3 regions of the Gemella parahaemolysans genome follow, and region 1 is predicted to be linked to each of the others. Evidence: predicted binding sites of a transcription regulator. Region 1 holds the regulator's gene; each other region holds the start of a gene.

Region 1 (5,845 bases):
CCTTTTCAGGGGTGGTCATTATTTTATATAGTTATATTTGTCAAAAATAATATATAACTAAGGAGAAAAGAATCTTGAAAACTTTTATTTTAAGTTTACAACACGTATTAGCAATGTACGCAGGAGCGGTAATTGTACCGATAATTGTTGCTGGGGGCTTAGGTCTTTCAGCAGAGCAAACAACGTATTTAGTGTCAGTTGATATTTTTATGTGTGGAGTGGCAACTTTCCTACAAGTGTATAAAGGTAAATTCACAGGGATAGGTTTACCTGTAGTTCTTGGATGTACTTTTACAGCAGTTGCTCCGATGATAGCTATAGGAAATAATTCGGGCTTACCAACAATGTATGGAGCAATTTTTGTTTCGGGGTTAGTGGTGGTTTTAATAGCTCCATTTTTTGCTAAGGTGGCTAAGTTATTCCCACCAGTTGTTACTGGTAGTGTTGTAACGATTATAGGTATTACATTAGTACCAGTTGCGATGAACTATATTGCAAGTGGACAAGGAGCAAAAGATTTTGGTGATCCAAAAAATATTTTATTAGCATGTATTACTCTAGCAATTATTTTAGTAATTTATAAATTTACTACTGGATTTATTCAATCAATAGCAATTTTATTAGGTTTAGTGATGGGAACTATTATTGCTAGTTTTATGGGGATGGTGAGTTTAACAGAAGTTTCACAAGCAGGTTGGTTTCAACATCCAACACCATTTAAATTTACAGGTTTTGAATTTAATATGAGTGCAATTTTAACATTCGTTATAGTTGGAATAGTTAGTATGATTGAATCTACGGGTGTATATTATGCCCTAGGAAATATTTGTAATCAAGAAGTTAAAGAACCTGATTTACGAAGAGGATATTTAGCAGAAGGACTAGCGGTTATGATTGGTTCATTATCAAATGCATTCCCATATACTACTTACTCTCAAAACGTAGGTCTGGTTCAAATTTCAGGAGTAAAAAGTAAAAAAGTAATGTATGTAATGGTACTGTTACTTCTAGTTTTCGGCTCAATTCCAAAAATTGGTGCTTTAGCTACAATTGTACCTCAACCAGTACTAGGTGGAGCAATGATTAGTATGTTTGGTATGGTACTAGCATATGGTGTGAAAATGTTAGGAAATACAGATTTTGCTAAACAAGAAAATCTTATGATAATTGCTTGTTCTGTTGGTTTAGGGTTAGGTGTAACAACAGTTCCTACAGCATTTGCTCAATTACCAAGCTTTGTTCGTATGTTTACTGATAGTGGTATTGTATTAGGTACAATTGTGGCTATTGTAATGAATCTAATTTTCAATAGAAAATCAAAACTAAAAACAACTAATTAATAGAGATAAATATCTTTAATTTAAATATTTTTATTAGAAAATAGAATTATAAAGGATGACTCAAGAAGGAAAGATTTTTTTAAATTATGATTTTTGAGCCGTTCTTTTTTATTTATATATGCTTAAAAATCAATGTTTTTTGTGTACAAAATATTGTATATGTAGTATAATTTAATAAAGGTCAATTTTAGTCAATAAAGGAGGTGCCCTTATGAATAATAGTAATATGACGGATATACTTGAACAATATATTAAGAGCTTATTCAATGAAGCTGCAGAAGATCATATAATTATAAAAAGAAGTAATGTCGCACAAAAATTTGACTGTGTACCATCTCAATTAAATTATGTTATAAAAACTAGATTTACACCAGAACATGGATTTATTATTGAAAGTAAACGAGGTGGTGGAGGATTTATTAGAATAACAAAAATAACTCTCCACACAAATAAAGATTACATTGATTATTTAATAGAGACAGTAGATAATGAAACAATTGAAGTAGAAGAAGCTATAAGACTGGCTAAAATTTTACTTGAAAAGAATTATATAGATAAATTTGACTATAATCATTTTATTGATAGTATAGAAGTAATAACATCTGTTCATAATCAATTTTTAGAAAATACTAGTGAAAACAATGTAGAATTAATGATTCAACAAACTAAATCAAATTTAAAAGATTTAACTATAAGATTTTTAACAAATATAAAATATAATAAGAGGGGATAAGGTTATGTACATAAGATTTAATGAAACGGCCCTTATGGTGCTAACTACAGCTAAAGAAGAAGCAAATGATTTTGGTGTAAAAGCAGTAGGAACTGAGCATCTATTATTAGCTATGTTAAGTATGAATAATACACTATCGTGTAAAACACTTAATAAATACGGTGTTTACTATGATGATTTCAGAAAAAATGTAGTGAATTTTTATGAAGAAGAGCTAGAAGGAACTGACTTTTATCGTAATGTTTTAATGAAGATAGACTATACAAATGGTGCGGTAAGAACAATTGAGAAAAGTCAACAGTTTGCTGATGATACCTCAAGCTTTGTTGTGACTAGTGAGCATCTATTATTATCTTTACTTAATGAAAATACAGGGACTGCTGTTCGTTTATTAACAGATAAATTAGGAATAAATGTTGATGCACTTATTACTGAATTATTTGAATTATTAAAACAAAGCCAAAGTTTATTGTCTAAGTTATTTGATGGATTTAAAAAATTAGAGTCTTCAGATGATAGCTCTGCAAAAACTAAAACACTAAATTCTTTGGCTAAGGATTTAACTAAAGATGCTTTTAATAATAAATTAGATCCTGTATTAGCGCGTGATAAAGAAATTACACGTATGATTGAAATTTTAAACAGAAGAACTAAAAATAATCCTGTATTAATAGGAGATCCTGGAGTAGGAAAAACAGCTATAGTTGAAGGTTTAGCTGAAAGAATAGTTTCTCAGAATGTTCCTAGTAATCTTTTAGGAAAGAGAGTAATGGTGCTAGATATGGGAACATTACTTGCTGGAACTAAGTATCGTGGTGAATTTGAAGAAAGATTAAAAAATATTATTACTGAAATTGAAGATGCAGGTAATATAATCTTATTCATAGATGAAATTCATACTATAATTGGTGCAGGAGGAACAGAGGGAAGTGCGGATGCTTCAAATATTCTTAAACCTGCCTTATCACGTGGTTTAATTCAATGCATAGGTGCTACAACTACTGAGGAATATAGAAAATATTTCGAAAAAGATGCGGCGTTAGAGCGTCGTTTCCAGCCAATTAAAGTAGAAGAACCAAGCACTGAGGATTCTATTAGAATTCTTGAAGGTTTACGTCATAAGTATGAAGAACATCATGACGTAGAAATCTTAGATGAAGCTATAGATTCAGCGGTAAAATTAAGTACGACTTATATTACAGATAGATGCTTGCCAGATAAGGCGATTGACCTTATTGATGAGGCGTGTTCTAAAGTTAAATTAAGATATTATAAATCACCTGAAAAACTGAAAGAATATGAAGAAGAGCTAAGTCGATTAAATAAAGAAAAAGATAGGGCAGTAATTAATCAAGAGTTTGAAATAGCGGCGAAAAAACGTGATGAAGTTAATAAAGTTATTAGTAAGATTGAAGAATTCAAAATTTCTTGGCAAGATAGTCTGTCAAAAGATAAAATTAAGATTAATTCTGATCATGTGGCAGAAGTTCTTGCTGCTTGGACTGGTGTTCCAGTAACAAAATTAACGGAAACCGAAAGTGAGCGACTTCTAAAATTAGAAGAAATACTACATAAACGCGTTATCGGTCAAGATGAAGCTGTAGTAAGTTTAGCTAAGGCGGTAAGAAGGGCAAGAAGCGGATTTAAAGCACCTAATAGACCAATTGGTAGCTTTATTTTCTTAGGACCTACAGGCGTAGGGAAAACAGAATTAGCTAAAAGTTTATCTGAGGCACTATTTAGTTCAGAGGATAATATGATTCGTATAGACATGAGTGAATATATGGAGCCACATTCAATTAGTAGATTAGTAGGAGCGCCTCCAGGTTATGTTGGATATGAAGAAGCGGGACAATTATCTGAACAAGTTCGTCAAAAACCATATTCAGTAGTATTATTCGATGAAATTGAAAAAGCTCATCCGTCAATTTTTAACATTTTATTACAAGTTCTAGATGATGGCCGTTTAACTGATGCTTCAGGTCGCGTAGTTGATTTTAAAAATACTATTATCATTATGACTTCAAATGTGGGAGTGAGTGAACTAAACGATCAGAAATTCGTAGGATTTGGCGGAAGTGAATCTATTAAAAATGATTACAAAAATGTTCAAAACACCATGATGGAAGCATTAAAAAAACAATATCGTCCAGAATTCTTAAATAGAATAGATGATATTATTGTCTTCAAGACTCTTGAAAAAGAAGAGTTGGAAAAAATTTCTGAGTTATTAATAGATGGTTTATCTAAGAGATTAGAAGACAGAAACATTACTATTAAACTTACGAAAAAAGCAATGGCTAAAATTGTTGAGGATGGTAGTATAAAAGAGTACGGTGCCCGTCCGTTAAAACGAAGTATTCAAAAAAATATTGAAGATTTACTAAGTGAAGAATTATTAAGAAATCCTGAATTATCTGGAACTATTAATATTGACTACAAAAATGATGATTTTGTTGTAAAGAAGACTAAGAGGTAGTTATGGCAAAGGTAAATGTTAAATACGAATGCAATGCTTGTGGTTACCAAAGTTTGAAATATATGGGAAGGTGTCCAAATTGTAAAAAATGGGCTTCTATGGAAGAAGTAGTAGAGGCCAAAAAAGCTACGAAACATACAGAATTTGAAGTAAAAACAAATGATACAGAACGTGTAGAAGCTGGAAAGCTAAAAGCAGTTTCTACACAGGACGTACCTCGAACTCTTACTGATAGTGGAGAACTAAACAGAGTTCTGGGAGGTGGAGTTGTAGGTGGTTCGTTAGTTCTTCTAGGAGGAGATCCTGGAATTGGGAAATCTACATTACTTCTTCAAATATCAGCATATCTTGCAAAAGAACATGATGTCCTATATGTTACTGGTGAGGAATCTGTTAGGCAGGTAAAAATAAGAGCTGATAGATTAAAAAATGATACTGATGAACTTTTTGTGTATGCCCAAACTGATTTGAATTTAATTTATCAAGTAGTAAAAAAAGTAAAACCGAAGTTTTTAGTTATCGATTCAATTCAAACAATATATAATCCTAATATGGAAAACTCACCTGGAAGTATTACTCAAGTTAGAGAGTGTACTCAACAACTTATGAAGATTGCTAAAAGTTTAAATATAGCTATCTTTATTGTAGGGCATGTTACTAAAGAAGGGACAATTGCGGGACCACGTATGCTTGAACATATGGTTGATACTGTGCTGTATTTTGAAGGGGAAGGTCAGCATAGTTATAGAATTCTTAGAGCAGTGAAAAATCGTTTTGGTTCTACTAATGAAATAGGAATTTTCGAGATGAAACATAGTGGATTAGAAGATTTAGCGAATCCTTCGCAGATGTTTTTGGAAGAGCGCAGTAAAAATTTGGCTGGTGCAACGATAATTAGTACTATGGAAGGAAGTAGACCACTTCTTGTGGAAATACAATCATTAACGACACCGACAGCATTTAATAATCCACGAAGAATTTCTACTGGACTAGAATATAACAAATTAATCTTGTTAATGGCGGTTCTAGAGAAAAAGGCAGGTTATTTACTCCAACAACAAGATGTCTATGTGAAAGTGTCTGGTGGTGTTAAGATTGATGATCCCGCTGTAGACTTAGGTGTAGTTATGGCAGTGGCATCAAGCTTTAAAGACATAGCAGTTGATATGAACGATTGTTTCATTGGTGAGGTTGGATTAACTGGTGAAGTTAGAAGAGTTAGCAGAATTGAACAAAGGATAAATGAGGCTAAAAAACATGGATTTAAACGTGTAATAGTTCCTGTTGGAAATA
Region 2 (13,648 bases), on a different contig from region 1:
AATTATATAATCCATAGACTTGTAAATGAAAAAGATTTGCGTATGTTAGAAAATACCATGCCTACACTGGATAAAAACTCTTATAGAATGATACCTTGTTTGGGTCAAGGAGAAGCCATAATAACAGGTAATTCAATTAGTGTTCCAATTTTTGTAAAAATAGATAAAGAAGATAAATTACACCCAACAAGTGAGGATGTAGTATTAACAGATATTTGGAAATAAAGAAAGGATCAAATGATGAAAAAAGAATTAGAGAATTTACTATCTCAACATGAAGAATTTTTTGTTGAGGGTACGTTGAATAAAAATAAACTTTCAGAATTAGCAAGAAAATATGATGCTAAGTTACTTAATGTCTTAATGAAAGAAGATAAAATAAAAAATCATTTTTTCTCTAAATTAGATGAAGGGGTTTTAGTGTTCAAAAAAGACGTTTTTTTACAATTTTTAAATAATAAGGAATTTTTACCGGATAGCTTTACTGCATATAAAACTAAAATAGGTTTAGGAAATAATGATGGAAGTTTATTAAGTGAAAATCATGATATAGTTTTAAACTTTCCATACAAGGATTGTATATTAGAAGGGGGACAGACAAAAGAAGACGCGAAAAGAGATGAAATATTCTTTAATGAGACTTTAGCACCAACAGAAATAACCAGACTATTAGATGATAAGGTGTTTACTAACTTTAAACGTTATAATAAAGACGGAGAGCACGAAGTAGAAGAACTTAAAGAAGATGATAACTTAATTATCAAAGGAAATAACTTAGTAGCATTACATAGTCTAAAGAAAAGATACGCAGGGAAAGTTAAATGTATCTATATTGATCCACCTTACAATACAGGTAGTGATAGTTTTGGCTACAATGATAGATTTAACCATTCAACATGGTTGACTTTTATGGCTAATAGAATAGATGCTGCGAAAGAACTGTTGAGTAATGATGGAATAATGTTTGTTCATTGTGATGATAATGAGCAAGCGTATTTAAAAGTTTTAATGGATGAAAAGTTTCAAAAAAATAATTTTATTGGAAATATAGTATATAGAAAAAGAAAATCTCAGGCAAATTTAAGTAAAAATATTTCAAGTATTCATGAATATATATTAATTTATAGAAAAACTGATCAAGGAGAATTAAAAAAAGTTATACCTAAATTTGATATTACTAAATTTAAAAATCCTGATAATGACCCTAGGGGGCCTTACGATACTAATCCATGTACTAATAAGGGAGGCTCTGTTTATCCTATTACTACTCCTACAGGTAAAATAATAGTAGATGAATGGAGATTTACAGAAGAGACGTTTAATAAGCTATTAGACGATAATAGAATAGTGTTTCCCAATAAAGGTATGGGGAAACCTAGATATAAGAAATTTTTAGAAGAAAAAAAACAAGTAGGTATTATTCCTAATACGATGTGGGGAGATATAATTGAAGATAAAGAAACAGAAGAAGAGGAGATAGAAACTTGGTGGGATGATTTAGCAACAAACCAAGATGCAAATATTGATTTAAAAAAGTTGTTCAATGATACAGTGTTTGCATATCCAAAGGCAGAAGATTTAATTAAGCGTATTTTAGAAATTGCTACTGAAGAAAAAGATTTTGTACTAGATTTTCATTTAGGTTCGGGAACTACAGCAGCTGTAGCGCATAAAATGAATCGTCAATATATAGGAATAGAACAAATGGAATATATTGAAAATATAACTGTTGAGCGTCTGAAGAAAGTAATAGCAGGTGAACCAGGTGGAATCTCTAAAGATGTGAATTGGCATGGTGGAGGAGAGTTTGTATATTGTGAATTGAAAAATGATGCTGAAGATTTTAAAAATAGTGTAATAGAATCGCAATCAACTGAAAATTTAATTGAGTTGCTAAATTTTGCTAAAAAATCATCATTTTTATCTTATAGATTAGATCCTAGAAAGTTAAAAGAAAAAGAATTTTTAAAGCTATCTTTTGCTGAACAGAAACAATTACTTCTTGAAATCATAGATCAAAATAATCTATATGTTAATTTTTCTGATATAGATGATGATGCTTATGGAATATCAGAATACGAGAAAAAACTTAATAAAGAATTCTATGGAGGTGAATAATAGTGACATTTTTATATGAATTATATAATAATGCAAGTGAAGGTGGCTTTATAGATTTTAAACATGGGATACCTGAATATATCACAAATAATTTAAGGCATCCACTGCGTCCATATCAAAAAGAAGGAATTGGTAGATATCTTTATTACAAAAATGATGAAAAAAATAGAGTGTTTCCGGAACAAATCTTATATAATATGGCAACCGGTTCAGGTAAAACATTACTAATGGCTGCTATAATATTAGAAAAATTCAAACAAGGTGAACGCAATTTTATATTTTTTGTAAATAATTCTAATATATTAACAAAGACAAGAGATAATTTTTTAGGAGGAATAGGTTCTAGTAAATATCTATTTGCTGATAAAATAGTTATAGATAATCAAGTGGTAAATGTCCGAGAAGTTAGTGATTTTTCTGATAGTCAAAAAGATAGTATAAATATAGTGTTTACTACTATTCAAAAATTACATACGGATTTAAATACTATTAGAGAAAATAGATTATCATATGAGCAATTTGAGGATATTTCGATTGTACTTTTAGCTGATGAAGCTCACCATTTAAATGCCGGTCTTAACAAAAGTGAAAAGGATGATAATGATAGTTGGACGGCAACAATAGAAAACATACAAAGATTAGCAAAAAAATCTAGTATATTCGAATTTACAGCAACTATAGATTTAGAAAATAAAGATATTGCTAAAAAGTATGAGAAATCTTTAATATACAAGTATGATCTAAAAGAATTTAGGTTAGATAAGTATTCTAAAGATGTATTATTCCATCTAGTTGATAGTGATATTGAAACAAGAATGTTTCAAGCTATTATAATAAGTCAATTTAGAAAAAAAATTGCTCTTAAACATGGAATTAATTTAAAACCACTAGTTATGTTTAAATCACAAAAAACTGCTGAAAATAAAAATAATTTAACTACGTTTACTGAAATGCTAACTGCTCTTAATGAGGAAAATATAATTAAACAGAAACAGTTAATAAATATACAAAATGGAAAAAATAGTATATTACAGAAGGCTTTTAACTATTTTGAAAAAGAAAATATTTCAAATAATGATTTAATTGACGAATTGAAAGAAGAATTTAGAGCTGAGAGATTAATAATCATTGATGGAAAAACAAAAACTAGTGAAACTTTACAAAAACTAAATACACTGGAAAAATCAGAAAATGAAGTTCGTGCAATTTTTGCGGTAAATATGCTTGATGAAGGTTGGGATGTATTAAATCTATTCGATATTGTTAGATTATACGATACAAGGGACGGTAAAACAACGAAGAATGGATTCAAACCAGGAGCTACCACTAACTCTGAAAAACAACTTATAGGTCGTGGAGCTAGATACTATCCTTTTGTTATTGATAGTATTGACGAAAAATATATTAGAAAATTTGATAATAATGAAGCTAATGAACTACGAGTAATTGAGCAGTTACATTATCATTCAGCGAATAATCCAAAGTATATTTCTGAACTAAAACAAGTTCTAAGAGAATCGGGTATATATGATGATATGACATTAGTTGAAAGAGAATTGAAACTTAAAGAATCTTTCAAAAATACTAGGACATACACTCATGGAGTAGTCTGGATGAATAAACGATTATCTTATTCTGAATATGTTCAAAGACAACAACAAAGTCTACTAGACATGATTTATATTCAAAAGAGTTATGAAGTAATATTACCAACTCAAAGCATTGCGGACTTAGAAGTATTTTCAGATGAGGATGTAGTTAATATTAGTCCAAGAGAAAGAATTAACTTTAAATTTAAAGAGATTACTAGAAATGTTGTAAGGCATGCGATAAATAGAAATAAAAATTTCACATTTAATAACTTGCAAAAGTATTTTTATGGATTAGCCAGTACTGAAAAATTTATAGAAATGCTAAATGATATTGACGTAACAGTGGAAAGTCGTTATACAAACTTCAGAGAATTAACTCAAGATGACAAGCTGTATGTTGTAGAAGAAATTTTGAAAAAAATAGCTGATGGATTTATTGAAGTTGAAGATAGATATTATGGATCAGATAAGTTTGAACCATATCCAATTAAGAAGATGTTCTCTGATAAAATAATAAGAAAATATACTGTTAATTATGCTGGGGATAAAGAAGCAGGAATATCACAAAAAGATAAAATTGAAACAAAATATTATGAGAATTTGGATGCTATTGAATGGTATGCTTATGATGATAATTATGGAACCAGTGAAGAAAAATCACTTGTAAGAGCTTTAAAAGAAGTTATGGAAGATTTAAAAGAAAATTGGACAGATATTTACTTACTACGTAATGAGAAAGCAGTTCGTATTTATAGTTTTGATACAGGGCAAGCCTTTGAACCTGATTTTCTGATGTTTGCGAATGATAAAACACATGGAAATACTTCATGGCAAATTTTTATTGAGCCTAAAGGTGATCAATTTATGGTGGAAAGTAAAGAATCCTATGCCGGAAAAGAAGCTTGGAAAGAAAAATTCCTAAATGAGATTACTAGACGTGATGAAGCAAGAACCTTAGTAGATAATAGTAGATTTAGAATAGTTGGGCTACCATTCTTCAATGAGAAAATAAGTAAAGAAGTAGTAAAAGAAAAACTAAAAGAAATTAATAAAGATACAGTCTATAGAATCGATAATACATATGCTGAGAGACTAGTAGTAGAAGAGAATGCTAAGAAAGATTATGATATATAGAATACAGATGTTTATTTTAAAATTGAATATCTGATCTTAGATACAAGTTAATATGTTAAATATTATAAAGTAAAGAATTAATTAATAGTATTTCTACTAACACATGGTATTTTCCAAATTTTAATTTACAAAATTTAGTAAATATCGTATAATTTAAAAAATAAATAATACAATTATATAATAGGAGAAAACATGTGGAAACATTTTAATGTAAGTAAAGAAGATTCTAAAATTATAAAAGAAGAAGCACAAAAATATTCAGAACTTAGAACTAGATGTAAAAAATTTTTAGAGAAAAATAATATGAAGTTTGATAAATTTACAGTTGTTAATCATGATAGCCATTCAGGGTATATTTCTGAAAAATATGTATTAGATTATATACAAAAATTATCCGGTTTTAAAATAAGAAATTGGGGAGAAATGTTTAGTGCTGATGAAATAAATAGAATATTAGAATTAGATAAACCTAAATTGAAGGAGATTCGTTTGATAAAAGAGTTTTTTTATGATAAGTATGATATAGAAATGAGCTATGGATTAAAAAGATTATTTATTGATGTAAAATCAGCGAAAACTAAAAAGAAACCTCAAATAAAATGGAATTTTTTATATCCTAAAAGTCAAGCGAATAAAAATGAAAATAGTTGTGTGGTTCTCACTTATTTAGTTTATAACAAAGAAGAAGATTTAGAGAGTGTGTATATAATGGGAGCAGCAGATTATAAAGATATACTAAATTCTGAAATTCAAAAAGCGGGAAGTGTTACAAAATTTAATACAAAAAGTAGAGTAGATAATTATGTAACAGAATTAAGTATTTATAAAGAATTGAATAATTATATAGATACATTTTTTGAATAATTTTGATTTTTTATTTCGTATATTTTATGACAATTAGATATAAATTAATATTTAATTATTGTTCTTGATTGAATTTCACTTTTTAGTTGTATAATAAATTGGGGTCGAAGGAAAATGATTGTATAGCAAATCCGGGGCTGGAATTTCTCCATGCTCCGGATTTATTATACAACCCCTTTATTTGAAGTGATTCAAGTAGAGAGGGTATATTTTCTTGTTTTTTATAATAAATATATTCCCTTGTTATTTATGTTATAATAAAAAATAACAGATTAAATTAATTATCATAGTAAAGGAATTGTTAAATGGGAAATTATAATGAGTTACTAACTCTTAGGAATAATATAGAAAATACACTGAATTATCAACTTTCACTTAGTAATCTAGAATTATATCACAGCAATCTATTTGCTGTTGTACTGGAGAAGTCTCAATTTATTAATCATAAGTTTTTTAGTGATGTTATTGATATTAATAAAAAATATACAGATTTGAAAGTATACAGAGAAAAGAAATCGATTGATTTAACTATAGAGATAACTGACGCAGATGGTCAGACTCAGGTTATTTTTATAGAAAATAAAGTTAAGTCTTTACCTGATGAAAGTCAATTAATTCGTTATTCTGAAAAAGATCCTAATGCTAAAGGTATACTACTTAGTTTAGTTAAACCTGGATTTGAGCTTCCTGATAGTTGGTTTAGAAGAAGTTATGGTGAGTTGATTGAATATTATGGTGATTTACTTGATAAAGTAGATGAGACTTCTAGATTATTCTTATTAGATTATATTGAATATATGAAGAATGTAGAAGAGTTTATTGAAAAGATATGTTATGGTGAATCATACTTTTTAGAAGAATCTAGTAATAAGGTACTTGAAGGTATGAGATTAAGGTCGGTTATCGAGAAGATTCACTATGCGAATTTACAGAATAAGATTTCTGATTTAGGGTATAAAACATACTCTGGTATGATAAGGGGAGGACGTCATTTTGGGATTGATCTTCCTATCGAAGGTACTACTTCATCATTTGATATTCAGATACAAGGAAATCAGTATAGACATAAGGTTAATTTTTCTCTTGAAGATAAAGCAAAATTAGGTGATTTAGAAAGAATATGTGACATTATAAAAGCCAAAACTTGTTTGTATCATTTCAATTTAGAGGATAATCCAATTTTAGAAAAATCATCTTCAACAAAGAAATGGAAGATGTATGATAAAAAAGATGTTTATGATTATGCACATATCAAAAAACATGTATCTAGTAAAGAGTTGATAGATTATATAAGAACGGATGTTAAGAAAATTGAAGCACATCTGAAATTTGTTAAAGAGATTATATTGGAAAATATGGATTAAGAAGAAAATAAATTATTTTATTGTTGGTAAAATATGAGAACATAAAACAATAAGTATCATAGGAGAAATTAATGAAACATAGAAAAGAGAATTTTGTAATAGACAATAAATTGTGTATTGGATATATAACTGATGCCGTAAAATACTTATTGATTCAACCTGTTGACGAACATGATATTGAAGTATTGGATAATGAAGTAACAGAGATTCTAAAAAATACAGATAAACAATTCTCGCTTTTTGCGTTTAAAATAGAGGATTGGAATAATGAACTTTCTCCTTGGGAAGCACCTCCAGCATTTGGAAATAAATCTTTCGGTTCAGGTGCTACAGATACTTTAGAATTTATTGAAGGTAGATTAATACCTACGGTTAAAGAAAAATATAATCTAGATAATGATATTAAATTTATATTAGGTGGTTATTCTTTGGCAGGGTTGTTCAGTCTTTGGAGTGCTTATAAGTCAAATACATTTTCAGGTATTGCTGCAGCTTCTCCTTCTGTTTGGTTTAATGGCTGGGAAGAATTTATGAATAATAATACCCCATTAAGCAACACTATTTACCTAAGTTTAGGTGATACTGAAGAGAAAACAAAAAATAAAGTAATGTCTAAAGTAGGCGATAACATTAGAAAACAGGAACAGCTATTAAAAAATGATAATATAAAAACAATATTAGAATGGAATAAAGGTGGTCATTTCAGCGATTCAGATTTACGTGTAACTAAAGCATTCGCCTGGTGTATTGAAAATGTTTAATTAGAAATTTAGTCAACCATATTTTTATTCCAGCGCATTGAAAATGTTTTAGAGATATTGTATCATTTATAAATAAAGCTACTTTACTATACAACCAAAATATAAATAATCCCTTTGAAAATATAGTTATTCAAAGGGATTTTTTGATATTTCAAAAATTAATCATCTAAGTTTTCAAGAATATCACTTAATTTTTTGTTTATGGAAGCTAGTACTTTTTCTAAACCTATAAGGATAATGTTTAATGATATTAACACAATAATTGTTTGGATACTTATATTTATCTTAGTGATTAAAATAGAAATTAGAATTGATATAAGAAATAGCATAGTAGAAATAGGTCTTGGTATTCTATCTATTTTATCGATTTTAAATAACAATCTATATAGTTTAGCTATAATGAATTCTATAATAATTGTAGCCATCATCAGTGTTAATATCTCTATAGCAGAAATATTGTTTAGTATTAGTATTGGTAAATAGAAGATATTAAAAAATAATAGAGATAGTACAATTTTTAAAAATACTTCTATAAATTTTTGAATGTTCATAAGAAACCTTTCTTTTTATAATAATGTTAAATTAAATTTTGTATAAAGAACTTATAATTTAATTGTAATGTCTATAAAGCTGAAAATCAATATTCTATTGACGCATATGCGTAAATTAGTGTTTTAATAATAAGTTCTCTTTTTATATTAATGTAAAATCAAATTATAAATTTTAAATTTTGTATAAAGAACTTATAGTTTAATTGTAGTGGCTATAAAGCTGAAAATCAATATTCTATTGACGTTGGACGTAAATTGGTATTTTAATAATAAGTTCTCTTTTTATATTAATATCGAATCAAACTATAATTTTTAATTTTTTAAATTAACTAACAACTTAATTGTAATCGCTATGTATCTGAAAATCAATATTTTATTGACGTTGAAACGTCAAAAAGTAGTTTAAGAAAATGATGGGGTACTTTAATTTATTTATACAGTTACTCTAAAATTATGTTGAAATATAGGGAGAATAACCTTGTTTTTGAATTAGTAGATTGTCAATATATAAAAGTTATATTAAAAAAGATAAAAATATAGTGGGTTATCAGCCTATTTCCTTTCATTCTATTCTTTTTCACGTTATAATTAAGTTACTATTACTAGAAAATTTCGGAGGTAACATATGAACGAAGTAATTAAAACGATGTTAGATCATCGTACGACTCGTAGTTTTGTAAAAGGAAAAGAACTACCTAAAGAACATCTTGAGCAAATCATCGCTAGTTCTAAACAAGGAGCTAGCTGGATGAATGGTCAACACTATAGTATTATTGTAACAACAGGTGAAACTAAACAACAAATCGCAGATTTAATTCGTGATAAAGCACCTGGTAATGCGGCTCATATTGAAAATTCTGCTGCGTTCTTACTATATTGTTTAGATTATACCAACATGAAATTAGCGTTTGATATTGAAGGTGGAGAGTTTGATATTTCTAATCAATACGAGCCATTACTTATTGGTACTTTAGATGTAGGTATTGCGATGCAGAATGCTGCATTAGCTGCTGAGTCTTTAGGATACGGAATTGTTTATTGTGGTGGTGTAAGAGGTTTTGGAGATAAGATTTCTGAATTACTAAATATTCCGGAAAATGCTCTGTTCCTATGTGGACTAAGTATCGGTGTTAAAGATGAAGAGTTATCAACGGAAAAAGTTAAACCTAGATTACCAGACGCGGCTAATGTAGGATACAATGAATTCCCTAAATCAAATGTAGAAGTATTAAAAGCATACCGTCAAACTATGGTAGACTTCGCAGAAGCACGTGAGACAAAAACATGGACTAAGAAATTCGCTGACTTCTATGCACAACCTTCAGGAATAGAAAAAGTAACTAAAGAACTATTAGAAAAAAATGGTTTTGTGAGTGAGAGAGAAAAATAATCTTAAGTAAAATTACTTAAAAATAGATATATTAAAAATATAGAAGAGTTAATTTAATTCTTTGAAAATAGTGCCGCTTGCTGATGGTACGGGACAAAAATAATTCGGTTCAAAAATTATGTTTAGACATATAGGCGTATAAATAATCACTTGGAGTGGCCCGATAAAATTGATTTCTTTGAAATCAAGATTTTGAGCCATTCTTTTCTATAAATCTAATTGACAAATCTCGATACATGTATTATATTTAGAGTAAGCATAAGAAAGGAGAGTGCAAAGTGGTAAAATAATGGTATATATTAATTAACTGTTTATTCTTGCTAAGTGTAATTATAATTTTGAATATATAATAAAGAGAGTATCACTCTTATTTTACCATTGAGCTAATCATTTATGAAAAAAGAATATAGATTAGGTAAAAGAAAATTGGAAATAGAAATTCGTAGAAGTACAAAAAAAGAATTTTTACAAAGTGTTTTTGGAATTTTTATTATAGGAATATTGATTTATTATTTTTTCTTTAATAACTAGTAAAAGTATAATAGTGGAGGGGAATAGAATGACAGAATCAAAAACTTCTGAAGCACAAAAGAAAGCGAGTAAAGCTTATTATGAGAAAAATAAAGAACGTGCTTTAATGAATAATAGAAGAACTGCGGCTAGAACATTCGTGAGACACTATGCAACAAAAGAGGATATGGAAAACTTAATAGAAATATTTAATAATGAAAATCCTAATGCAAAATTGTAGTTAATGTTTTAGGTTTGTTAGTAAAATAATATATAATCTATGCGTGATTTATTTCACGCTTCTTTAATGAAAAAAAAAAACACCTATGAAATCTCATAAGTGTCTTGCAGAGCAGAAATTAATCTCTCTGAGAAAGTTACCAGTAGAGCATATATTTTTATATCTCTAAGATAATATTAAGTATAAAATATAGTTTAAAGCTTGTCAACATAAGGTTTGTGAGCTTTTTTTCTTTTTTAAATTTTTTTCAAAAAAACTATTGTCAAAAAAGGTCAAACATGCTATAATTTATTTAAGGTCAAAGAAGGTCAAAAAAGATAAAACTTAATAATACTCTATAAAGCCTTTTAGTTTATTGAGTATTTAGGCGTATCTTTTAAAGACAGTATCTCATGTTTCTATACATTGGAGATACTGTTCTACTAATTATATTACCTTTTGATCTAATAATTTAATCAAAGGAGATTTACAATGGATATTAATAGTTTTACTAATAGTGTGAAAGAAATCTTAGCGAAATCTTCCGAATTTGCAACTGAGAAAAAAAGTCAAAGTATTACGAGTGAGATGTTCTTAAAAGCAGCTCTTACTGGTAGTAATTTATATAGTGATATATTGGGAAGAGTAAATGTTGATAAGGTTAATTTAACTCATGAGTTAGATAGCGAGATTGAGAAGGTAAATAGTGTAGAAGGTGATAATATCAATTACGCTAGTTACTTAAGTAATGATTTGAATGCTTTATTAATAGAAGCTAATAAATATAAAGAGAAATATGAAGACAAGTTTATTTCGTGCGAACATATCGTTCTAGCGAGTTATTTGAAAAATAGTATAGTAAAAAAATATATCGATAAGGTGACTACGTTAAAAGATTTAGTAGCGGTTATCGATAATATCAGAGGAGGTAAAAAAGTTATGAACGAAAATCCAGAAAACAACTACGAAGTTCTAGAGAAATATGGTCGTGATCTTGTAGAAGCTGCACGTAGTGGTAAAATTGATCCTGTGATAGGACGTGATGAAGAAATAAGAAATGTAATTAGAATTTTATCAAGAAAAACAAAAAATAATCCAGTGTTGATAGGGGAACCTGGGGTAGGTAAAACTGCGATTGTTGAAGCACTGGCTCAACGTATTGTGCGCGGTGATGTACCTGAAAGTCTTAAAGACAAAACTGTATTCGAACTTGATCTTACTAGTTTAGTCGCAGGAGCTAAATATCGTGGTGAGTTCGAAGAACGACTAAAAGCTGTATTAAAAGAAGTTAAAGAACAAGAAGGAAAAATCATTCTATTCATCGATGAAATTCATATGCTAGTTGGTGCTGGTAAAACAGATGGAGCTATGGATGCTGGTAATATCTTAAAACCAATGCTTGCTCGTGGTGAACTACACTGTATCGGTGCTACAACTCTTAATGAATATCGTCAATATATTGAAAAAGACTCTGCATTAGAACGTCGTTTCCAAAAAGTTCTTGTTAAAGAACCTACTGTAGAAGATACAATTTCAATTTTACGTGGGCTTAAAGAAAGATTCGAAGTTTACCACGGTGTGAAAATTTCTGACCGTGCTATTGTAGAAGCTGCTGAATTATCTAACAGATATATTACTGATAGATTCTTACCGGATAAAGCTATCGATTTAATCGACCAAGCTTGTGCTACTATTAAAACTGAAAACTCTTCTAACCCAGCTGAATTAGATACAATTAATCGTAAAGTTATGCAACTTGAGATAGAAGAAAAAGCCCTAAGTGGTGAAAATGATGATGTGTCTAAAAGACGTTTAGAAAACTTAAAAGAAGAGTTAGCTAATCTAAAAGAAGAACAAAATAAACTTCAATTACAAGTTGATAGTGAAAAAGATAAATTATCAGCTGTTAAAAATCTTCGTGAAAAAATCGATAGAGTTAAAGTTGAGTTAGAACAAGCTCAAAATAGCTATGACTTAGAAAAAGCTTCTGAGTTACAATATTCTACTTTACCAAAATTAACACAAGAGTTAGAAGAATTAGAAGAAAAATCTAAACACGAAGAGTACAAACTTCTAAAACAAGAAGTTACAGAAGATGAGATTGGATTCATCGTAAGTCAAATGACTGGTATTCCTGTAACTCGTCTAGTAGAAACTGAAAAAGAAAAATTATTACACTTAGCTGATACTATTCATGAAAAAGTAATAGGTCAAGATGAAGCTGTAGAGAGTGTAACTAATGCAATCTTACGTTCTCGTGCGGGTATCGCTGATCCTAATAGACCAATCGGTAGCTTCCTATTCTTAGGTCCTACTGGGGTAGGTAAAACTGAGCTTGCTAAAGCATTAGCTCTTAACTTATTCGATGATGAACGTAATATCGTGCGTATCGACATGAGTGAATATATGGAAAAACACTCAGTTAGCCGTTTAATTGGTGCCCCTCCAGGATACATCGGTTATGAAGAAGGTGGTCAACTTACTGAAAGTGTAAGACGTAATCCTTACAGCATTATCTTAATGGACGAAATCGAAAAAGCTCACCCAGATGTGTTCAATATCTTACTTCAACTTCTTGATGAAGGTACACTTACTGACTCTAAAGGAGTAGTAGTAGATTTCAAAAACACAATAATTATCATGACTTCTAACATTGGTTCATTAGAACTATTAGAAGAAGTTAAAGACGGTGTGATTTCTGAAGAAACTCGTAAAAATGTTACTAACCAACTTTACGGATACTTCAAACCAGAAATTCTAAACCGTATGGATGATATAATTATCTTCAAACCATTAACACAAGATAATATTAAAGGAATCGCTAATAAACTTCTTAACGAACTTGTTGCGCGTATCTCTAATAGAAATATTACTTTAACATATACTGATAATATTTCTAGCTGGGTTGCGACTGCTGGATTCGATATGAAATTTGGTGCTCGTCCACTTAAACGATTCATCCAAAGTCAAATCGAAAACAAACTTTCAGTTGAATTAATCCGTCATGGTATCGAAGATGGAATGGAAATTCACCTAGACTATGTAGATGATGAATTGAAAATTGATATAAAATAATATATTGATTTAGCCCCATACAGAGAATGATTTGATAAATTCGATTTATCTTAAATCGTAAGTTTTGAG
Region 3 (13,648 bases), on a different contig from region 1:
GCTTTCGCAGAGGAATTAGGTGATAATAGCCTTAACGTATATCTTCCTAATAAAGTATATAAAAATATAAGTTTGGAAAACAGAGATGCAACTTCTAAAATATTTGTAAATGTAGAAAATTTAATCATTAGTAGTAATGATGAGGTTGTAGTTGATGAAGCTGAGATAGGTAATCTTAAAATCACTACTGATAATAAAAAGGTACAAATTACTAAGGATACTATTAAAAATGCATTAATTGAAACTAAAAATAATACAAAAATAATAGTAGATCAAACTAAAGTGAATTCTATGAATTTGGTAACAGATACAGGTGATATATTTGCTAAGATAATAGGGAATAAAGAAGATTATCAAATTAATTACAGCAAGAATACGACAAATTCTAAGGAAAAACAAATAACAGCAATTTCAAATAAAGGAAAAGTTGAAATTAGTTTTATGTAGCCCTAGTAAAATATTAAAAAAAAAGAGATGGATTTTAATATGTCCATCTCTTATTTCTAAAATTTCCCGTTTTTTATGAAATTTTCTAGTTTTCTTCTATCTTTATCGCTCATTCGAATATGTCTATTTTTTAATTCTCTTGAATTATGTTTTCTTGTTATTTTAGAAACGCTTTGTTTCCTATCTTTTAACTCTTTGATAAACATATGGCAGTCTCTTAGGATAGCGCCATAGCCAAGAGTAGTATCGCGTTCATCGTTATCATCACTTACAACTATAATATCTATGAAATGATCGATTCTTAGTTCACGAGTTTTTCTTTCTATCCATTGATCAGCGCGTTCCCCAGTTTTAGTATAAACAATACTGATAGGTGGCTCTTCTTTTATATATTCTTTTGCACGAGTTAGATAGGCATCAAATACACAGTAGACGATGTAATTATTTCCTCCTGCATATTCACGTAACATATCAATTAGAATATCACGTTCAGTAGGGAAGGTAGAGCTTTTTATTAAGTTATATTCTTTCATACGAAAAAGTAGATTATAACCATCAATAAATAAATATTGTTTTTTCATAAAAAAGCCTCCTTTGTAAATTTAATCGATTACTTTCTTCATATCAACATGCTCAATCCTAGCATCTAAATATATTCTATCATTAACTCGGTTATAACCTAATGATTTATAGAATTTTTCTGCTTGTATTTGAGCGCTTAATTCGATAATTACTTCTCTTTTCAAAATGTCTTTTGCGATAGTTTCACAGCCAATAATAAGCTCACGTCCAATACCTTTTCCACGATAATCTTTATCTATAGCAACACGTCCGATGTGAATAATGTCTTTATCCATATCGATAAGTCGAGCGACACCAATAAGCTTATCGTCATAAAAATATCCAATATGAACAGTATTTTCGCTATGATCTTTTTCATCTAATTCTAGTTCCATTGGAACTTTTTGTTCTCTAACGAATACTTCAATACGAAGAGCAAAACCAAGGTTAAGCTCTTCTTTAGATTCTAATAGTTTAATCATTAGATTTTATTCTTTCATACATAATGATTCCAGCTGCTACAGAGGCATTTAAGCTCTGAATTTTTCCTAGCATTGGTAGGTGATATAAGAAGTCACATTCGTTAGTAACAACTTTACTCATACCTTCACCTTCGTTACCAATTACAATAGCTAAAGGTACATCTTTTGCAATTTTTGTATAATCTTCAGAACGTTCTGCTAATGTTGTTCCAGCAATCCAGAATCCTTTTTCTTTTAGTTTTTTAATAGCATCAGTTAAATTTGAAACGCGAATAACAGGCATATGTTCAATTGCCCCGGCAGATGCTTTAACTGCAGTTTGACTAACTACAGCAGCACGACGTTTAGGGATTATTATTGCTTTAACACCACTTGCTTCAGCAGTTCTAATTATCGCTCCAAGGTTATGTGGATCTTCAATATGATCTAAAATTAGTAGAGTAGTATCCTTATTAATCTCTAGATTATTTACTACTTCGTCAAGTTCATAGTAAGAATACGGTGCTACATAGGCGATAACACCTTGGTGACGTTCAGTAGTTGAGTTATCTAATTTACGTTTTGGAACTTCTTGACAAATGATTTTTTTCTCATTTGCGATGGCGAAAATAGATTTTAATCTTCCTTTTTCAATACCTTCTTGGAATAAAATTTTATTAATTTCGCGTCCTGATTTAATCGCTTCAAGTATCGCGTTACGTCCAGCAATTACTTCTTTATCTAAATCAACCTCAGGAGTTTGAACTTGTGATTTTTGATCTTTGTTTTTAAGTCTTAGTTCTTTATAGTGTTTATTGTTTTTCTTCATATAATTTAATTATGTAGTTAAACATTTCCTCCAATCTTTCAAAGTTTTTTTCTAAATATAAATAACCGAATACAGCCTCTAAACCTGTAGCAAGTTTATACTCCATAATACTTGCATTCTTTGCTTTAGAGTTATTTTTTTGATTTTTTGCACGGTTATAAATTTTTTCTTCTTGTTCTGTTAATATACTATTATTTAATATGTTTTCCATAAAACTCGCTTGAGCTCTCGCTGATACGATAGTAGATACTGTTTTGTGAAGATCATTTATTTTTCCTAAGTGATTTTTCATAACGTATTCTCTACTCATAATATCATAGATGCTGTCTCCAATGTAGGCAAGGGTTAAAGCTTGCATTTGATTAGGATTAGCGAAGTTTTTTTCGGTAAATTTAAAAGTTATATTTTTTTCCATCGTACACCCTGTTTAGTATCTTCTAAGATAATTCCTTGTTCTTTTAAATCATCTCTAATTTTATCAGCTAAGGCGAAGTCACGGTTTTTACGAGCTTCCTCACGTTCAGCTATTAAACTTTCGATGTGTTCACTATCAAGTGTATTATCTTCTTTTACGTTTATTCCAAGAATAGAACTATAAGTTTCAAATGCAGCGTTAATTAGCTCTAAAGTTTCTTTGTTGACAGCTTCTTTTGCTGTGTATGAATTAGATATTCTCACGATTTCATACCAAGAAGAAAGTGCATTTGCTGTATTGAAATCATCTTGCATATATTCTTCAAATTTGTTTAATTCTTCTGTAACTAATGCTACAACTTCTGTATCAAGTTTTTCTTCAGTCATATTATTATTTAATCTGAATTGTAGGTTTTGATAAGAAGTTTTAATTTTTTCATAGTTTGTTTTCGCAAGTTCAATGTTTTCTAATGTGTAGTTAATTGGAGTTCTGTAGTGAACTGTTAACATGAATAAGCGAAGTACCATTGGGTCTATTTCTGTAATAATATCTTTTACAAGGCGGAAGTTACCTAAGCTTTTACTCATTTTAACATTATCGATATTAATAAATGCATTATGCATCCAATAGTTGCTGAATGGTGCATGGTTGTGACATTCAGACTGTGCAATTTCATTCTCGTGGTGAGGGAATGTTAAGTCTTGTCCACCAGCGTGGATGTCGATTGTATCACCTAGAGTTTCTTTTGCCATTACAGAACATTCAATATGCCAACCTGGACGGCCTTCACCAAATGGGCTATCCCATTTTACTTCACCTGGTTTAGCTTTTTTCCACAATGCGAAATCTAGAGGATCTTCTTTATGTTCCCCAACTTCAATACGAGCACCGCTAATTAGGTCATCGATAGATTGTTTACTTAATTTTCCGTAATCTTCTTTTTTACGTGTTCTGAAATAAACATCGCCGTTTGCTTCATATGCATAACCTTCCTCAACAAGTTTTGCGATGAAGTTAATTATTTCTTGCATGTATTCAGTAACACGAGGATTTTTCGTCGCTCTCTTACATCCAAGTGTATCATAATCTTTAAAGAAGGCATTAATGTACTTGTCAGTTAATTCACTTGTAGAAATTCCTTCTTCATTACTAGCTTTAATAATTTTATCATCAACGTCTGTAAAGTTAGAGATAAAATCTACTTCGTAACCACTATGTTCTAAATATTTGCGAACAACGTCAAAAACGATAATAGGACGCGCATTACCAATGTGAATATAATTATAAACAGTAGGTCCACAAACATACATTCTCACTTTATTTTCTTCAATTGTTTTTAAAATTTCTTTTTGTTTTGTTAATGTATTATAGAGTTTAATCATATATAGCTCCTTTTAAAAGGGAATCCGTAAATAGAAAATTATTACTGCATAAATTATCTAAAAAACAACTCCCAAAATTCTTCAATATCATAATAACTAAAAAAGTCTATTACCTAAATTTTAACACAAAATGCCTATAAAATGAATTATTTCTTAATGTTTTGTGAAAGATAATCAATTTTTAATTGTTTTAAATATTGATTTGTATTAAAATATATACAGGATAAAAATAAAGGATAAGGATATCATGAAATTATCAGATACGATTTATACGACTGATCAACATAAACAGTCGAAAAATGTTTTTTTAATAGTACTTGGAACAATTTTATTTTCAATATATGCTGGATTATTAATACCGGTAAATAATATTGGAGCAGGTGGAGCCTTAGGGTTAAGCCTAGTAATAAATAAACTAACAGGAATAAAAATTGGTACTGCACAGTTTGTTCTAAATGTACCGTTATTTTATTTAGGATTTAGATATATTGGCCGTAAGTTCGTAATTCTGACAGGAATTGTGATAAGTGTATCATCGTTTTTGATAAATAATCTGCCAAAAATTATACCACCAGTAAATCTAGGAGATTCTCTAGTTGCTGCTATTTTTTGTGGAATTATTTCGGGATTAGCGATGTGTTGCCTTCTAGTAGCAGGAGCTTCAACTGGAGGGACAGACATTACAGGGAAATTCATCTCATCACAGTTTAACTATAGTTTACCAACTGTATTTCTAATTCAAGACATTACAATATATACGATTGTCTGGATATTTTTTGATATAAAATATGTAATGTATGCTCTTGTTATGAGTTTTGTACGTAATCAGACGATGAAAGGTGTTCAGAAATTCTTCTCAGCTTATATTCAATGTACAATTATTTGTAGTAATCCTGAAAGAATGGTTGAAGTTATAAATAATACTTTACATAGAGGATCAACAATTATGGACGTAGAAGGTGGGTATTCACACGAGAAGAAACGAATGATAATTTTGGTCATTCAACAAAATGAAATGCATCTACTGCGTAAATTGGTAGCAAAAAATTGTCCAGAAGCATTCATAACAGTAAGTGCAGTTAATACTATAGTGGGTAACTTTAAAGAACATTCTTATAGACTATAGATTTTATACAAGATTCGGGGCTGACCAAAATGACCTAACTTTTAACAAAGTGTATATGAGAACTCATAGACGCAGTGGTTTATTGATATCTAAAATCGCTTTAGAAAAGCTTTTTATATATCTAATAAACTGTGCGGGGGTGACTCGACAAAATCGATTTCTTCGAAATCACGATTTTTGAGTCACTCCCGATTTTTTTATTTAAATTTAAGTGTTATTTTATTGGGGATATAGAATGCTGAGAAAGGGAAAAAAGTTGCTAATTGACCATTTTTGATATATAATATCTAGTGAAAACGAAAATTAGGAGGTAAGAAAATGAATTTAATTCCTACAGTAATAGAGCAAACTTCTCAAGGGGAAAGAGCATATGATATTTATTCAAGACTATTAAAAGATAGAATTATCATTCTTGGTTCTGATGTAAATGATCAAGTAGCAAACTCAATAACAAGTCAGCTTTTATTTTTAGAAGCACAAGATAGTGAAAAAGATATATATTTCTATATTAATTCACCAGGTGGAAGTGTAACAGCTGGTTTTGCAATTTATGATACAATGCAACACATTAAATGTGACGTTGTTACTATTTGTATGGGTATGGCGGCTAGTATGGGTGCATTCTTACTTGCAGCTGGAACTATTGGTAAGCGATACGCTCTTCCAAATGCAGAAGTTATGATTCACCAACCATTAGGTGGTGCACAAGGTCAAGCAACAGAAATAGAAATTGCAGCTAGACACATTTTAAGAACAAGAGAAAAATTAAACAAAATCTTAGCAGATAGAACAGGTCAAACTATTAAGACTATTGAACGTGATACAGAACGTGATAATTATCTAACAGCAGAAGAGGCATGTGAGTATGGACTAGTAGACAAAGTAATGTATCCTGAAAACAATAAACCTCAGAAAAAAGAAAGACCAAAAAAAGCTACAAAAAAAGCAGCTAAAAAATCAGAATAGATACAAAAAAAGGAATTGAGTTTTGGGCTCAATTCCTTTTTAATATTATATTTTCCAAACTTTTCCAATAGCATTTCTGATTTCATAATTATCCATAAAGTACTCTACATTTCCATTGAAATGACGTTTGAATTGAAGAACGCTATAATCAGTAGCGTTTTCAGATGTGAAATTTTTAGATGTTCCAAAGAAATTAAAAATTTTGAACTGATTTCTAATCGCATATTTAATCATTGTATACATTACTAAGTATGAACCGTTAAATCTAGAAAATTCTTTTTTCATTCCCCCGGTAAAGTAGATGAAATCTTGTTTTGTCTCTATAAAACTTGCACATGAAAGATAAACAATATTTCCATTTTCTTTTTTTAAAGAAGATATCTTAGCTATTTTTTCATTATTGAGATCAATTGATTCAGTTATTCTAGTTATTTTATTCATAGTTTTTTCTGGATTTACTTTTCCGGTATCAAGTTTTTCTGTTAGTTTATTTTTTTCTATGTTGTATTCTTTAATTTCTTCATTTAATTTAGAAATAAGTAAATTACAATCTAAATAAGAAACCATAAGGTGAAGCTTATCACCTAATGCAGTTTTCAGATTTCTAAAGTATTCACTAGTTCTGATCTGAAAGTTAATTCTATCTTCTGTACTTTTGTTTATTGAATCAAATATTTCGGCATCTTTATCATTAAAAATGTCGATTTCTTTTACAATTATTCCTTCTTTTATTGCTTTGTTAATAGATCGTTTAGCCATAGTCGAAACAGTTTTCAATATTGTATCTTCAGTAAGAGTTTCTTCTAATTCTCTTGAGTATATACAACGAGAAGCTAGAGTAGGGTTTGTGAATAAGTCATCATTAAGCGGTTTGTATCCTAGTGAAGTTAATATTTTATCTGTTTTAATAGCTTCCTTAGTAGTTTCAATATATTCGATATCTTTATAAATTTGTTCATTTAAGAATGGATTGACCCTCACACATAGAACACGAAAATCTTTAGCAAAATATTTTTTTAATTCAGTCATATAAAATGTTACTAATTCTGTGTTGGAATAATCCATTATAGGACCGTGTTGAGCAGTAACTTTATAGAAGAATTTTTTGTAAGGGAAGTAAATAAATGTTGCATATGCTAGAACTGTGTTATTTTCCTTTACTGCAAGAATTTTTGTCTTTAGTTTATTGAAATTTAGCATTTTACTATATACAGCAGCTTGTTGTAAAAAGTAACGATTATTATTTTTTTCTTGTACTATTTGTAGTTCGTCGCCGCTAATTTCTGTAAATATCATTAAGATGCTCCTTATATAAAATTTAATATAGTCCTATAAGATTATATAATAAATAAAAGTAAAATTAAAGTAATAACTATTTTTTAGGGTTACTTATTTTGGGATAAAATATCAATTATAAAAGGTTAATTATAATATTCGTGATGTTAACTTCTAAGTAGAATAAATATATATAAAATTTATTCACGATATAATATATATTACTACAAGAATAAGAGAATTCAATCAAAAACAAAATGGATGCCTCCTGTATAATATAGGGAAACATCCACTTATTTAAACTAAATATATACATGTCCAGAATCTTTGGTACACATTACAATTATAACATTTTTTATATTTTTTTTATTTTTATATTACTTATCATTAAGTATGAACTTATTATTAATAGTATTAGTATTGCAATACTTGGTAATTTAATTGGTGCAATTATTGCAAGTACTGTTCCACATGTAGTAATAGGAACTCCTTGATAATATCCATTTTTCATTTTTGTAACATTAAATCTAGCTAATCGATAAGCCCCACAACATACGTATATACCACAAAGAATAGCTACAATAACCATTAATAAAGTTGATGGTTTATCATTAGTAACAAATATTTCAAAAACGAGCATGGCAGGAGCAACTCCGAAGCTTACCACATCACATAGTGAATCTAAGTCGTGACCTATTTCAGAAACAACTCCAAGTTTTCTTGCGACAATACCATCGTATCTATCTGCAAGCATGGCTAAAATAATAAAGACAGTACCCCAGATAAAATATTTATGTGATGTTGTTAAAATAGACATAAAACCACAAAAAATATTACAAAGGGTAAGATAATTAGGTATGAAGTTTTTATTCATTTTAAAAGTCAACCTCCAATATTTATATTATAATTATAGTACAAATTTGTAATAATGTCTAAGAAAAGATGAAATTTATAAAAATAAAGGAGTAAAAATATTATTTACTGTAGTTGTCTAACATTGTTAAACCTGTTATAATTAGGATGAGATTGATTTTGGGGGTGCACTATGAGAAAAAATGTTAAAAATATAAATTTCAAAAAAATTTTAAAAGAATTATTTATAATATCTTTGGGATGCGCTATTTATTCTTTTGCTATTATGCATTTTAATGTACCGAATAAATTAGCAGAAGGTGGAGGAACAGGGATAGCATTATTACTCTTATATGCAGTTGGATTATCGGTATCTATTGGTACTATACTAGTAAATATTCCTTTGTTAATTATTGGATATAAAATGCTAGATAGGAAAATGATGCTATATACAGTTTATGGTATTATTATGTTAACATTTTGGATAGGAATATTTGAAAAGTATCATATAGTAATAGATCTTGGTGGAGATAGGTTGCTGGCTGCTGTATTTGGAGGATTATTAGCTGGTCTAGGTCTAGGGATAGTCTTTCTAGCAGGAGGAACAACAGGGGGAGTAGATATAGTAGCAAAAATTGTTCAACTTTATACAGGTAGTTCAATCGGAAGAATCATTCAAATTATTGATGGTATTATCATTGTATTAACATTTGTGGTAGTTAAGAGTTTTCCAGCGATTCTATATACTTTAATTTATATTTTTATATGTACTAAAGTAATAGATTATGTTGTTGAAGGTGGAGTTCCTGGAAAAGGTGTAATGATAGTTTCATCTGAAATAGAACTTATCACTAAAAAAATCCAAGAAGATATGAGTCGTGGGTTAACTTATATAAAAGGACAAGGAAGCTATTCTAAGAAAGATTTGAATATAGGTTATTGTGTAGTTTCAAGAAATGAAATAGGAAAATTGAAATCTTTAGTTTATAAAATTGATCCTCGGGCTTTTGTGACAATAACCGAAGTTCATGATATTATAGGAGAAGGATTCAGTTATGATCAACCGAAAAAATCAAATCTAAGTTTTAAGAAGAATCAATAGTAAAGAATCTGAGAAGGGAATTTAGTTGAATTTCTCTCTCAGATTTATATTTAAAGGAGAGAAGTGTAGATAATATGTTGAAAAATTATTACATAAGAGTAGTGAGCACTGTATTATTAATATCGATTTGTTGTTCGTTATTTGGTCAAACGTTATTAAAGCTAATAGAGTTAACTAGTAATTATTACAAGTATTTATTAATTTTAACGCCATTGATATTAATCTTTACTAAGTTTAGTAATAAATATTTACATACCGGTGCGATAGGTATGAAGTATTTTATTGAAGCGGCAACTAATAAAAAAGAGAAAGTTACATGGAAATTTCCGTTTATTTTGACTTTAAATACTTTATTGGCACATAGCTTCGGTGTGAGTGTAGGACGTGAAGGAGTAGCTGTGCAATTAGGTGGAGCAATTGGTGGTAATATGGCTTCAAATGATTTCAGTACAGAGAAAAAACAATTTTTCGTAAAATTAGGAATGATTTGTGGTTTTGCTGGATTATTCCAAACTCCATTAGCTGCTGTAGTATTCATTTTAGAGGTTGTTAGTGGCAAATTTAACTTTACAATAAATAAAATTTATGAGTATGTAACATATATTGTAGCAGCGTATATAAGTGCATTTTTGTCACATAAATTAGGTTTGGAAAAATTCTTCGTGGCAATAGATGTAAGTGAAATTAATATAAATTTAGAGTTTATTTCTAAATTAGTTTTAGTTGGAGTTATTTTTGTTTTTGTAGGAATCTTATTTGTTCTCCTTCAAAGAAAAATAAAAGAATTAGTAGCTATTAATAAGAATATAACATGGATACTTTTAGCAGCTTTTATATTAACTAGTTTCGTTTTCGAGTACAGATATGCCTCGTTAGGTACGAATTTAATTGGGATATCTTTTACAAACTTTGAACAGATTCAAGTTTATGATTTTATGCTAAAAATCGTATTAACAGCAGTTTGTACGGGGATTGGCTTTAGCGGAGGAGAGGTTACGCCGTTATTTGCGATTGGAGCGACTTGTGGTGTGATTTTAGGAACTTGGTTGGGCCTACCTATTTTAGTAACAGCAGCCTTAGGATATTGTTTAGTATTTTCAGCGGCAACTAAGACATACATTGCACCTATATTTCTTGCGTTGGAAGTATTTGGATACAAATTAATGTTTTTTGCAGTAATACCTGCGGTGTTAATCTATTTAATCAATAAAAAATATAGTATTTATAAATAATTAAATACACCCTAGTGTGAAAGTTCACGCTAGGGTGTATTATTATAATCCAAGTATATTTAGTATCTCTTTTTTATATTTAAGTTTTTGTTCATCTTGATTTTGTTCATCAAGATTTATTTTTATTTCAGACACAATTTCACCAGGTTTATTTTTAATGATATAAATTCTGTCACTTAGGTCAATAGCCTCGTCTATATCGTGGGTGATTAGTAGAGTAGTTATATCAAGTTTATTCTTGATTTCAAGGTACCAAGAATGTAGTGATATTTTAGTTATAGCATCAAGTGCGCTAAATGGTTCGTCTAGTAAGAATAGTTCTTCTTTGAACATATATGTACGTAAAAGTGCTACTCTTTGACGCATTCCTCCACTTAATTCACTAGGATATTTATCTTTATATTCGTAAAGGTTAAATAATTTCAGGTTTCTAATTGCTTCTTCTTCTGCTTCTTTTTTATTAATTTTTCTTATTAAAAGAGGAAGTATAATGTTTTGAATAATAGTCTTATGTTCCAATAATAAGTCTTTTTGAAGCATGTAACTTACACGACCTTTATAGTCTGTGTTACCTTTTATAGAGATTTCTCCACTTTGAAGAGGATTTATACCTGCGATAATATTGAAAAGTGTGGTTTTACCAACACCACTACCACCAAGTATAGATACGACTTCACCTTTATCGACATGAATGTTTATATCTTTTAGTATTTTATTGTTTGGATAATTGAAAGATAAGTTTTTTATTGATAGTATATTCATTATTTTATATAGTCATTGCTGAATCCAGTGTTTTCTGCAAGAGGTTGTTTTGTAATTTTGTTTTCGTTAACCCAACGGTAGAATGTATTCCATCTGTTAGCATCGAATTCACCCCAGTGATCTTTGTTTGATGCATATTGTTTAGATAGATATTTTTGAGATTCAAGGATGAAATCTTTTTTATCTTTTAATTCTGGAGCATTTTTGATTAAAATCTCTGCAGCTTCTTCAGGATGTTCTATAGCGTAGACATATCCTTTCTTAATAGCTCTAAGAACTTTTTTAGCCTCTTCTTTATTTTCTTTTAAGTAATCGTTATTAGCAATAATTACTGGAGAATAGTAGTCTAAATCTTTATTGAAATCTTTCAGATAGAAGTAGTTAATATCTAATTTCATGCTTTCAGCTAATTTACCATCCCATGCATAGTAAATCCAAGCAGCATCGAAAAGACCATTTTCTAGTGGAGTAACAGAGTTTGTATCTGTATTCGGAGCTAGATTTAATTTGTTAGCATCTCCACCTTGCTTTTGGATTAATGATTTAACCATTGCTAATTCTACTGGATCATTCCAAGTTCCATACTTTTTACCTTCAAGGTCTTTTGGTTCTTTGATATTGTTTTTCTTAAGTGAAATGATACCAGAAGTGTTGTGTTCGATAATTGCAGCTACGGCAGTGATTCCTGCACCTTTAGAAAGTTTGTTAGCCATTGAGTCTTGGTAGTAAATACCAAAAGGTGCTTTATTATTAATAATTAAGTCAGAAGTACTGTCTTCAGGTGCTGGCTTAATGTCAAGGTCAATACCTTCTTCAGCGAAGTATCCTTTTTCTTTAGCTACATATAAACCAGTGTGGTTTGTGTTAATCGCCCAGTCAAGTACGAAATCCACTTTTTTAAGTTCTTTTTTTTCTGCATTTTTATTAACTGTACTACATGCAGTTAATGAAATTGCTAAGATAAAAGCAAAAATGCTAGTTAATATCTTTTTCATGATTTTCTCCTATGTATTTCCATTTAATAAATTTTTTCTCACTTAGTTTAACAAGTTCGATACTTAATAAACTGATAACAGATACTAGTATTATGATTGCGAACATAGTATCGTATTCAAATAATTTTTTCGCTTTAATCATATAAACTCCAAGTCCTTCAAATCCACCTAACCATTCAGCAACCACTGCTGCTATAAAGGCATAAGATACACTCACTCTAAGTCCGGCATAAAAGTAGCTAAGACTAGTTGGAATTTTTACGTGCCAAAGTATTTGTAATTTACTGGCATTCATTAGTTGTAATAAAGTAATCATATCTTTATCACAGTTTCTAAATCCATCTAGTATACTTACAACTATTGGGAAAGTTGTTGTTATAACAATTAATACAATTTTTGGTGTAAGTCCATATCCTAACCATAAAACAAGAATAGGTGCAATTGCAATAGTTGGTATAGTTTGAGTTAATACAAGAAGGGGATAGATAGCCTTGTTAAATATAGGAATACTATCCATAATTAAAGCAAGAAGCCATGCTATGACTATCCCTAGGAATAGACCTATTACAGCCTCGAGTAGGGTGATTTTGCTGTGAAATATTAATAGTTCGTAATTTTTTATACATGCTTTTACTATTTCAACAGGTGTAGGTATGATGTATTTTGGAAGTAGTCCGAGATTACCAGCTCCTTGCCAAATAATCACTAGGAACAACATTGAAATAGTTGCTGCATATTTATTGATTAAATTTGTCAATTTTTTCATTTATAGTTAAAACTTCTCCATAATTAATTTTCACATTTGCAAAAATATTTTTACTATCCTCACCCGCTAGGATAAGACATTCTTTAAGAGTATCCATAAGCTCATTGAATTCACCTTCAAATACAGTTTCGAATGGAGTAACGGTTACATTTGAATGCTTATTTTGTAGAAAATAGATAACTTTATCTATGATTTTTAATCTTCCATCATGATTATCAAGCGGAAGAATTTGTAATGCAATACTGCAATTTATCAAAATAAAAAACCTCCTTACAATATAAGGGGGGTCTAAGTTTGTCTTTAAGCTAAGTGTACCTACGCTGGCATTATCCAGATCAGGTTCGGTCGAAATATTAATATTTCCTCTCAGACTGTTCACAGACTCCCGTATAGATAATTATAGCATATAGATAAAAAAATACAATAATAGTGCTTACAAAATAATATTCTATATTTTGATATTATTAATATAAGGGA

The links. The regulator CtsR, encoded in region 1, represses protease genes until heat stress. The targets are predictions, from matches to a motif close to ATGGTCAATAAAGGTCAAACA.
Region 2: a site for CtsR is predicted at 10,784-10,804, ahead of clpB (ATP-dependent chaperone ClpB). Genes of this name have one in related genera too.
Region 3: a site for CtsR is predicted at 5,482-5,502, ahead of clpP (ATP-dependent Clp endopeptidase proteolytic subunit ClpP). Genes of this name have one in related genera too.

The regions. Positions count from the first base shown of each region.
Region 1 covers NZ_JBSMTP010000026.1:269-6,113, reverse strand. The annotation lists gene ACWOBP_RS08070 (nucleobase:cation symporter-2 family protein) at 75-1,340, shown strand; gene ACWOBP_RS08065 (CtsR family transcriptional regulator) at 1,552-2,073, shown strand; gene ACWOBP_RS08060 (ATP-dependent Clp protease ATP-binding subunit) at 2,078-4,552, shown strand; gene radA (DNA repair protein RadA) at 4,555-5,845, shown strand, end outside.
Region 2 covers NZ_JBSMTP010000001.1:178,135-191,782, forward strand. The annotation lists gene ACWOBP_RS00820 (ATP-binding protein) at 1-225, shown strand, start outside; gene ACWOBP_RS00825 (DNA methyltransferase) at 241-2,118, shown strand; gene ACWOBP_RS00830 (DEAD/DEAH box helicase family protein) at 2,121-4,844, shown strand; gene ACWOBP_RS00835 (hypothetical protein) at 5,037-5,708, shown strand; gene ACWOBP_RS00840 (PD-(D/E)XK nuclease family protein) at 6,014-7,072, shown strand; gene ACWOBP_RS00845 (alpha/beta hydrolase) at 7,144-7,833, shown strand; gene ACWOBP_RS00850 (hypothetical protein) at 7,992-8,384, opposite strand; gene ACWOBP_RS00855 (nitroreductase family protein) at 9,010-9,774, shown strand; gene ACWOBP_RS00860 (hypothetical protein) at 10,334-10,525, shown strand; gene clpB (ATP-dependent chaperone ClpB) at 10,997-13,579, shown strand.
Region 3 covers NZ_JBSMTP010000004.1:51,415-65,062, reverse strand. The annotation lists gene ACWOBP_RS04095 (hypothetical protein) at 1-447, shown strand, start outside; gene ACWOBP_RS04090 (NYN domain-containing protein) at 504-1,028, opposite strand; gene ACWOBP_RS04085 (GNAT family N-acetyltransferase) at 1,050-1,490, opposite strand; gene rlmB (23S rRNA (guanosine(2251)-2'-O)-methyltransferase RlmB) at 1,483-2,298, opposite strand; gene ACWOBP_RS04075 (Mini-ribonuclease 3) at 2,282-2,713, opposite strand; gene cysS (cysteine--tRNA ligase) at 2,698-4,095, opposite strand; gene ACWOBP_RS04065 (YitT family protein) at 4,343-5,221, shown strand; gene clpP (ATP-dependent Clp endopeptidase proteolytic subunit ClpP) at 5,540-6,187, shown strand; gene ACWOBP_RS04055 (peptidoglycan bridge formation glycyltransferase FemA/FemB family protein) at 6,233-7,483, opposite strand; gene pssA (CDP-diacylglycerol--serine O-phosphatidyltransferase) at 7,818-8,336, opposite strand; gene ACWOBP_RS04045 (YitT family protein) at 8,508-9,416, shown strand; gene ACWOBP_RS04040 (chloride channel protein) at 9,491-10,648, shown strand; gene ACWOBP_RS04035 (ABC transporter ATP-binding protein) at 10,691-11,410, opposite strand; gene ACWOBP_RS04030 (ABC transporter substrate-binding protein) at 11,410-12,405, opposite strand; gene ACWOBP_RS04025 (ABC transporter permease) at 12,386-13,171, opposite strand; gene ACWOBP_RS04020 (thiamine-binding protein) at 13,143-13,427, opposite strand.